Regions from separate parts of the Geobacillus sp. FSL K6-0789 genome, predicted to be linked through region 1. Evidence: predicted binding sites of a transcription regulator. Region 1 holds the regulator's gene; each other region holds the start of a gene.

Region 1 (3,281 bases):
ATCTTCCCGTGGACATCGGAAAAAGGAAAAGTCGCCCGCTTTATTTGCGACATTTACAATGCGGACGGCACGCCGTTTGAAGGCTGCCCGCGCTACAATTTAAAGCGCGTGTTGAAAGAGATGGAAGCGCTCGGCTTTACGGCGTTCAACTTGGGAGCGGAACCGGAGTTTTTCCTCTTTAAGCTCGATGAAAATGGCCGTCCGACGATGGAACTGAACGACCGCGGCGGCTACTTCGACTTGGCGCCGACCGATCTTGGGGAAAACTGCCGGCGCGATATCGTGCTTGAGCTTGAGGAGATGGGCTTTGAAATTGAAGCGTCGCACCATGAAGTTGCCCCGGGCCAGCATGAGATCGATTTCAAATACGCTGATGCCGTAAAAGCGTGCGACGACATTCAAACGTTTAAACTCGTTGTCAAAACGATCGCCCGCAAACATGGGCTGCATGCGACGTTTATGCCGAAGCCGATTTTTGGGATTAACGGTTCGGGAATGCACTGCAACTTGTCGCTGTTTCGCAACAACGAAAACGCCTTTTTTGATCCGAACGGCGATTTGCAGTTGAGCGATACGGCCCGGCAGTTTATTGCCGGCGTGTTGAAGCATGCGCCGAACTTTACAGCTGTCACCAACCCGACGGTCAACTCGTACAAGCGGCTTGTTCCGGGGTACGAGGCGCCATGTTATGTCGCCTGGTCGGCGCGCAACCGCAGCCCGCTCATCCGCATTCCGGCTTCGCGCGGCATGAGCACGCGCATTGAAGTGCGCAGCGTCGATCCGGCGGCGAACCCGTACTTGGCGATGGCCGTGCTGTTGGCGGCCGGGCTTGACGGCATTCGCAACAAGCTCACTCCTCCGGCGCCGGTTGACCGAAACATTTACGTCATGACGAAAGAAGAGCGGCTTGAAGAAGGCATTGTCGATTTGCCGGCCACGCTGCATGAAGCGTTGGAAAACTTGAAGTCCGATGAAGTGATGATTCACGCGCTCGGCAAACATTTATTCGAGCATTTCGTCGAAGCGAAAGAAATTGAGTGGGATATGTATCGGACAACGGTTCATCAATGGGAATTGGACCAATATATGGAACTCTACTGATTCATAAAAAAGCTGCCCCGTTTTTTTCAGGGCAGCTTTTTTATGGGCGCAGGCCGGCACGAGTCAGTCGAACAGGCGATAGACGCCGATCACTTTGCCGAGAATCGTGCAGTCGCGGACGATGATCGGCTCAAGATGGGCGTTTTCCGGCTGCAGGCGGATGTGGTCTTTTTCCTTGAAAAACCGCTTCACCGTCGCCTCGTTGTCTTCCGTCATGGCGACGACGATGTCGCCGTTGTTGGCCGATGACTGCTGGCGGACGATGACGTAGTCGCCGTCGAGAATGCCGGCTTCGATCATGCTGTCGCCCATCACTTCAAGCATAAACAACTGCTCCTCGCCAGCGGCGAGCCGCTTCGGCAGCGGAAAGTAGCCTTCGATGTTTTCCACCGCTGTAATCGGTTGACCGGCCGTCACCTTGCCGATGATCGGCACCGAGATGATCTCCTCTTTTTCTCTCTCCTTGGCCATATCGTTGTCCAAAATTTCAATGGCGCGCGGCTTTGTCGGGTCGCGGCGGATGTACCCTTTGCTTTCTAGGCGCGCGAGATGCCCGTGGACCGTCGAACTTGACGCCAGTCCAACCGCTTCCCCAATTTCCCGCACCGACGGAGGATAGCCTTTTGTTTTTACTTCCTGTTTAATAAACTCTAAAATTTGCTGTTGTCGTTTTGACAGTTTCGTCATTGTTTCACACCTTTCGCCACATCATTTGCCTTCATTATACCATGCGGAAGACGAAAAAACAAACATAGGTTCGAGTTTTTTATTGACACAAACAAATGTTCTTGACTATAATGAAGGAAAGCGAACAAACATTCTAGAAAGGGTGGGGAGAATGGAGAAAACGTTGCTGCACTATGTTTTGTTTTCATTTTTGTTTTCGCTCGTGTTGGCAGGGTTCGTTTACGCCAGCAGCCCGGTCGATAAAAAAGAATACGTGACGATCACGGTCGCTCCCGGCGATACGCTTTGGGGGCTGGCAAAACAGTACGAACAGGAACACCATATGCCGCCTGATGAGTTCATCCGCTGGGTCGTCGATGTCAACCATTTGCCGAGCCCGCGTCTTGCCACCGGTGAACAAATTGTCATTCCTGTGTTAAAATCAAAGCAGGGCGGCTCGGTGGCCGTCAATCAGTGATGGAAAGAAGGGAGTGGCCATGAGGGCGGTCATTTACTGCCGAGTCAGCACGGACAAAGCGGAACAGGAAACGTCACTCGCGAGGCAACGAGATGAGCTCGAGCAGCTGGCGGCCGAGTGTGGATTTGAAGTCGTGAAAGTGATCGCCGAGCAGGCGAGCGGTTATGAAGCCGACCGCGACGGCGTGTTGGAGCTGCTTTCGCTTTGCGAGGAAGGCGAGGTCGATGTGCTGCTCATTCAAGATGAAACGCGGCTTGGGCGCGGCCATGCGCGCATGGCGGTGCTGCATTGCTTGAAAAAGCAAGGGGTGAAAATATACAGCGCCAGCCACCGCGGGGAGATGCCGCTGTCGGAGGCCGATGAGATGGTGTTATCCATCATCGCGATTGTCGAGGAGTACCAAAGAAAAATACATAACGCCAAAATTAAGCGTGGCATGCAGCGAGCCATCGCCAGCGGATACCGACCGGAGCGGAACCTAAGGCGCCGGGGCGAAAACGCCGGGCGCGATCGAATCGATCTGCCGGTTGAGGAGATCGTCCGCTTGCGCGAGCGTGGACTGACGTTTGCCGATATCGCCGCGACGATGCGAAGCTTCGGCTACGAGGCGTCCAAGGCGACCGTCCATCGGCGTTACCAGGAATATATGGACGAGCAACAAAGGCGGCGTTGATCGTGTACTGCGCCTGACCCTAAAGCGGCGAGCGGGCAAAGGAAGCCAAGATGCCATCCTTGCCATCTTCCCGGTTGATCAGATAAGATAAAACAGAGTGAGAATATGGCAGATAGGAGAAGATGATCAATGCTTGCCAAACATAAATTAGCCCGCATCAATGAACTGGCGAAAAAAGCGAAAACGGCCTGCTTGTCGGCCGAAGAGGCCCTCGAGCAAGCGAAGCTGCGCCGTGAGTACATTCAAGCGTTCCGCAAGGCGATGACCGATATGCTCCATACAGTGACCGTCATTGACCCGAACGGCAACGACGTGACGCCGAAAAAATTAAAGGAAAGCCAGCGGCGGCGCTTCCATTAAACG
Region 2 (3,281 bases), 580 kb from region 1:
ACTCGACCATTACCGTTCCTTCGGCATATTTCCCGGCATTGCGGCGACGCTGCTCGAGTCGTTTTTTCCGATTTTGCCGATGGTTGTGTTTGTGATGGCGAACGCAGCGGCATTCGGGTTGTGGAAAGGGTTTTTCATTTCTTGGATTGGCGCTTCGCTCGGCTCGCTCATCGTCTTTTGGCTGACGCGGAAGATCGGCCAGCAGCGTTTCTTTCATTTTGTCCGCCGCCATCCAAAAGTGCGCCAGTTTATGCACTGGATTGAACGGCACGGATTCGGGCCGCTGTTTTTGCTGTATTGCTTTCCTTTCACCCCGTCGGCGCTTGTCAATATCGTTGCCGGTCTGTCACGCATCAGCCGCCAGCAGTTTGTATTAGCGGTCTTGCTTGGAAAGATGATCATGATTTTTACGATCAGCTTTATCGGGTATGACTTGGTGGCGCTTGTCCGCCAGCCGTTGCGTACGGCGGCGATCGCTGTTGTTGTGCTGCTGCTTTGGTATGCGGGAAAACGAGTAGAGGCAAGATTTTCGTTGACGGAAAAACAACGCAGCGAGGAGGACAGGGAGTGACCAAACGGAAACAAGGAAAGAAGCGGGGACGCCGCTGGCCATGGCTCGCCGCTGTCGGGTTTGTCGCCATGCTCCGTTTTTTCGTTTTCAGCAATTATATGGTGGAAGGAAAGTCAATGATGCCGACGCTGCAAAGCGGCAATTTGCTGATCGTCAATAAGATCCGTTATGAAATTGCCCCGATTCATCGGTTTGATGTCGTCGTGTTTCACGCCAATCAAAAGGAAGATTACGTGAAACGGGTCATCGGGTTGCCGGGGGATCGGATCGAGTACAAAAACGATGTGCTGTATATTAACGGTCGACAGGTCGATGAACCGTATTTGCGGCCGTATAAGCAGCAACTCCTTAGCGGGAAGCTGACAGGCGGTTTTACCCTTGAAGAGGTGACGGGAGAAAAGCGGGTGCCGGCTGGCTGCATTTTTGTCCTTGGCGACAATCGGCTCAGCAGTTGGGACAGCCGCCATTTCGGCTTCGTCAAAATCAGCCAAGTGGTCGGCAAGGTAGACCTCCGCTATTGGCCGTTTCGGGAGATTGCTTTCCATTTTTGAGAAAATGGCGCATCGAGGTGCGGCGACGGTTTTGCCTAAGGGAGCGGTTGCTTTCAAGGAAGGCAGTTTTTCTTTACCAAATACGAACATATGTGCTAAAATAGAAAAGATAAAGGAAACGAATGGTGGTGATCGCCGTGTCGCTTCGCTTTTTGCTTGGACGATCGGGAAGCGGGAAGACGGCTATGTGTCTTGCGGAAATCCGCCGCAAGCTGCAGGAAGATCCGAGAGGAAAGACGATTGTTTACCTCGTTCCGGAGCAGATGACGTTTCAATGTGAATACGCCTTAATCCATACCGAGGGAGCAGGAGGAATGATCCGCGCCCAAGTGTTCAGCTTCCCCCGCCTCGCCTGGCGCGTCTTGCAGGAGACGGGAGGCATGAACCGCTACCACGTCCACGATGTCGGCGTGCAAATGATGATTCGCAAAATTATTGAACAGCGGAAACAGGAGCTTAAACTGTTTGGCCGCGCGGCGGACAAAAGCGGTTTTGTCGAGCAGCTGCATGAGATGATCGCCGAATGCAAGCGGTATTGCTTAACGCCGGACGAGCTTCGCCGCCGTGTCGAGGAGCTGGAAAGCGGGCCGAGCCGGCCGGGACGGCGCCTGCTGGCCGATAAGCTCAGCGATGTCGCGCTCGTTTATGCAGAGCTCGAGCGGAGCTTAAGCGGCCATTACCTCGATTCGGAAGATTATTTGCGCCTGCTCGCCGAACAAATCCCCCGCTCCTGCTATTTGCGTGATGCCGATGTTTATATCGACGGATTCCATCATTTTGCCCCGCAAGAATACATAGTGATTGAGCAGCTTCTTCGTCATTGCCGGCGGGTCACCGTTTGCCTGACGGTCGACCGTCCGTATGATGGTGAGATGCCGGACGAGCTCGACTTGTTTTATCTGCCGGCGCAGACGTACCGCCAGTTGCGCGAGCTTGCCTTGGCCAACGATGTTTTGCTTGAAGAGCCGGTCGTGCTCGCGGAAAACCGACGTCATCAAAGCGGGGCGCTCGCCCATCTCGAGGCGCAGTTTCATCGCCGCCCGCTGCCGCCTTACGAAGCGGAAGACGGTGCGGTCTGCCTTTATGAGGCGGCCAACCGCCGCGCAGAACTGGAAGCGGTCGCCCGGGAAATCATCCGCCTTGTCCGCGACGAAGGGGCGCGCTATCGCGACATCGCACTCGTCATCCGCCAAACGGAGGCGTACCGCGACCTTGTGAAGACGGTGTTTTTTGATTTTGGCATCCCGTATTTTATGGATGAAAAAGAGCCGATGCACCATCATCCGCTCATTGAACTTGTGCGCGCTGCTTTGGAAACAATTTCCACAAACTGGCGGTATGAGGCGGTGTTTCGCGCTGTGAAGACGGATTTGCTCTTTCCGTTGGACGGTGACTTGGTCATGTGGCGCGAGGCAGCCGACAAACTCGAAAACTATGTTCTTGCTTATGGGGTGAAGGGGGACAAATGGACGAGCGGCGAGCGCTGGCCGTATCGGCGCTACCGGGCGCTTGACGGGTTGAATGTGCCGCAGACGGATGAAGAACGGCAATTTGAGGACAAGTTGAACGAATGGCGGGAGACGCTGGCCGCCCCGCTCCGCCGCCTTGAGCGCCGTTTGCGCCGGGCTAAGGACGGGCGCGGGTATTGCACGGCGCTATATCTCTTGTTAGAAGAATTGCAGATTCCGAAAAAGCTGGAACAAATGAGCGCGCAGGCGGAAGCGGAAGGCCGCCTCGTGGAAGCGCGCCAGCATGAGCAGGTGTGGAACGCGGTCATCGATTTGCTTGACCAATACGTTGAAATGCTCGGAGCGGAACCGTTGTCGTTAGCCGAATTTGCTAAAATTATCGAGGCCGGGCTTGACCGGCTTGAGTTCTCCCTTGTGCCGCCGGCCATCGATCAAGTGATCGTCGCCCAGCTCGACCGTTCGCGCCTCATCGGCGTGAAGTATGCGTTTGTCATTGGCGCCAACGATGGCGTCATTCCGGCCAGGGCGAAAGAGGATGGGCTTATGGCGGAAATCGAACGGGAGCAGCTGCGCGAACTCGGTGTGGCGCTTGCGCCGGGGAGCCGGGAACAGCTGTTTTACGACCCGTTTTTTATCTACCTGGCGCTTGCCTGTCCAAGCGAACGGCTGTATGTTACATACCCGCTGGCC
Region 3 (3,281 bases), 810 kb from region 1:
ATTAGCACGAAAGGGGCCGAATCGGCCTCTTTTGTGCTTTCTCTTTTCCATAGGTCCATCAGGCGCGCTGGAAATCTTCATCTGAAAGAGCGTGCAAACGTTCCGAAAGAATGTGCAAAATCCGGAACAATCCGCAAAAATTTTGCACATTATTTCCGAATCCGCCTGAAATAATTTGAAAAAGGGATTCTGAAATAATGTGCTAGTTTACAGCTGACCTCAAAAATATCTCCCAATAAATATACTGTTGTTTCATTATTTAACACGCTGTTCTCCAAAATCTTGCATAGTTCCTCTTGCGATGTTGCTACCTGGTCTACATTTTCAATTTGTTCATTTGTGAATTGTTTTAACATTTCTATCTTCTGTCTTTTTTTAATTATGTAATTAACATCCAAATGATCTTCAGAAAAAGGGATGTTGAAAATTTCAAACAATCTTTTTGCAATAGTTTCTGCCTCTTCAATAGGTATATCCTTAATTCTTTCCAATTGTTCAAGTTCGTTTTTATAAAATCTCTGTTCTAACCATACCTTTAACCTGCCATCAAAAAATAGCTCCATCACTGATTCCAAGTCAAAATTTGCTCTTAACTCTTCTATAGTTCGCACCTTTGCACCTGACTTCATTATCAAAGGAAATTTAATACTTCTCTTAAGCATGACCCAACCCCTTTCTTTTAATTATATTTATCAGCCATTAATTGAATGGTTCTTTTCATTTCATCTCTTAAGCTTTGAGGACTGATAACCTCTACACGCTCTCCTTGGCTCAATAGCCACATCATGCATCCTTTTCCGTAAACCTCCGCTTCAATTAACCATCCTTCTGGAAGCTTTTCAATGACTTTAGCATTAGGAAACCTGTCCAATACAGCAGAAAGCGAAAGACCAAAAAATTTAAATCTAATGGTCATTAGGTCTCCTGCATACATAAATTGAATACGTTTTCTAAGCTCCCCTTCTTCTATCCTGTCTTTTTCGGAGTATTTGAATTTCTCTTGTAACAGCTTAAAATGCTTAATTCTGTCCACTCTAAAAAAAGCTGGTGATTGATATTCACTATCCTTTATAAACGCAATTAAGTAGAAATAATATTCGGAAAAAATTATCGAAACGGGTTTTACAATTCTTACTGACTCTTTTCCATCCATTCTTTCATAAGTTATCTCTATCATTTGTTTGTTTCTAATGCTAAAACCAATATCCCAAATCATCTTCAGAAGGGGTTTGTTATGCTGTAATGGTTGAAAATGAATTAACTCATTTCCAATGATAGCTTTTATAAATTTTCTATCCTCTTCAGTTGCCTGACTAAGGAGAGCATCAATTAACCCATTCATCTCTGATTTACAAAAAGCTCTGCTCTCCAAAATTATCTTTATGATGCTTAGCAATTCGACCCCAGTTAAAGGATTTTTAACAAATCCACTTAGGTAATATCCTTTTTTAGAAAAGTCGTATAGTATTTCCTCACCAGCACAGTTATTAGATAAAAACATTCTTATGTCATCAATATCTCTCTGAACGGTTCTTTCGTTTACACCTAATTCATCAGCAGTTCTCTTCTTATTGATAACTCCCCCTTTTCGGAACGTATCATACAATTTAAGCACCCTACTTATTTTCGCCTCTTTCTCTTTGTCCACCGTATCACCCTTAGAGTTTCCAATTAATTCTTTATACTTATATTATCAAATAGGTTAGACAGAATCTGTCATACCAAAATATTTTTTAAAAGTCCGAGTTTATATCAAATAACCGATGGTGCTAGATAAAATCGAGCAAACATAAAAATAGCCCTCGCCTGCGGATCTCCTGTAGAATGAAAGTGCGACCAAACATTCGAAAGGAGAATCCCCATGCAAGAGCACTTTCGTTTTACTACAGACAAAGCAAAAATTCAAAAACAATATGCAGCGATTTTCTTTTTTGTTTCTGCCCAGCTGTCACACATTCAACGCTATCTTCAACGTCGCAATCGTCATTTGGCGAAACAAGAAGACGCGGTGATCATTGCCATTCATCTTTTAGGCTTGGCTTCTCTTCCGAACGTGCATGGCATCGCTTTGTTACTGGGAACTTGTTCACGAATGGACAGTTTCTCGAACGTTCTTGCCGAGCGCTGCGCTTTGCGATCAAATCGCAAACAGCACCCGGCACCGTTCGCTAATTCCCCAACCGCTCCCGTACTTCCTCCTCTGTCATGTCGAGAATATGGGCAACGTCTGTTATACTCATTCCTTTTTCGACCATTTTTCGAATCGTTTCATTTTTCCCTTCTTCTCGACCTTGTTCTAATCCTTCTTTCAATCCTTCTTGTCTTCCTTCTTCCCGACTGCCGCGAATGTTTGAGAGTTGATCAAGGAGCCATTTCAGCCGCATTTCGTATGCGTAACGGTTTTCGGGGTCGACGCTTAAGTTTTGCCATTCTTCTAGTGCTTCTAAAATGTCTTGTTCTGTCATGGCTATTCCCTCCAATTCACGAAACATCTCTTCATCCATTTTTTTCGTTCGTCCATCGACAGCCGACAACATCGTTAGCCATGGCCATTCCGGTGACTGTTTCACTTCTCTCCGATATTTCTGGCTCTTCACCAAAAGTTGTACTTGATTTTTTCTGAACATACCCTATTTACGCTTGTGAGGGAAAATCAACAAATCAGTGATTTTTGCACATCTTTGTGCAGGAAACCGTATTGCTTGTCAAATACATGTTGTGGTGAAGAGCCATATTTCTTCCATTTTACCATAAATTGTGACAAGTCGAGTACGTCAACTACCCCCACTTAGCTAACGCTTGAAGTGGGGGCTTGCCACTCCCCAGAAGTGCAAACGGACTTCGTCCTCCTTCCTTGACTTGGGGTTGCATCAGGGGGCAGGTTGACGACTACCCAACGACGCAGGTCATGCCTGCATCGTTACCGATTCTCTCGGTGTGTCTGTTGGCAGTACTTGGCTTCCACACACAACAGACGGACCTACGCTCGATGTTTTACGTTGCAACGTTTCCTGCAACCAACTCCATACATCGAGCAGCTGTGATTGGAGTGCCTTTATTGAACGGTTTTCTCCACGCCTTTATTCTATCATATACAAAAGAAAGGGGGAACGCGCATTCCTCTCCCACTTACTCCCTTTGGTCGTTGAAGTGGAGTCTCCTGCGCGAAATAGGATGAAATTCAAGGTGATGGCTCCAAAGAAACTGTTCTTCGTCTTCACGAATGTGAAAAACGGTATGGAAGCGATCTGTTTCATGTGGGAAAAGGGGATAATTTAAGA

What was found. Region 1 encodes LexA, which represses DNA repair genes until DNA is damaged. Its sites were predicted from a motif close to CGAACATATGTTCG; they were not measured.
Region 2: a site for LexA is predicted at 1,206-1,219, ahead of addB (helicase-exonuclease AddAB subunit AddB). Genes of this name have one in related genera too.
Region 3: a site for LexA is predicted at 1,834-1,847, ahead of NSQ51_RS02055 (WYL domain-containing protein). Genes of this name have one in related genera too.

Annotation. Positions count from the first base shown of each region.
Region 1 is NZ_CP151966.1:1,222,608-1,225,888, forward strand. It holds gene glnA (type I glutamate--ammonia ligase) at 1-1,101, shown strand, start outside; gene lexA (transcriptional repressor LexA) at 1,165-1,788, opposite strand; gene yneA (cell division suppressor protein YneA) at 1,940-2,245, shown strand; gene NSQ51_RS06410 (recombinase family protein) at 2,265-2,918, shown strand; gene NSQ51_RS06415 (DUF896 domain-containing protein) at 3,048-3,278, shown strand.
Region 2 is NZ_CP151966.1:639,220-642,500, forward strand. It holds gene NSQ51_RS03385 (TVP38/TMEM64 family protein) at 1-571, shown strand, start outside; gene lepB (signal peptidase I) at 568-1,122, shown strand; gene addB (helicase-exonuclease AddAB subunit AddB) at 1,260-3,281, shown strand, end outside.
Region 3 is NZ_CP151966.1:408,456-411,736, reverse strand. It holds gene NSQ51_RS02065 (AAA family ATPase) at 1-5, shown strand, start outside; gene NSQ51_RS02060 (hypothetical protein) at 150-662, opposite strand; gene NSQ51_RS02055 (WYL domain-containing protein) at 680-1,648, opposite strand; partial or broken gene NSQ51_RS02050 (IS982 family transposase) at 1,862-2,142, shown strand; gene NSQ51_RS02045 (Rpn family recombination-promoting nuclease/putative transposase) at 2,169-2,504, opposite strand.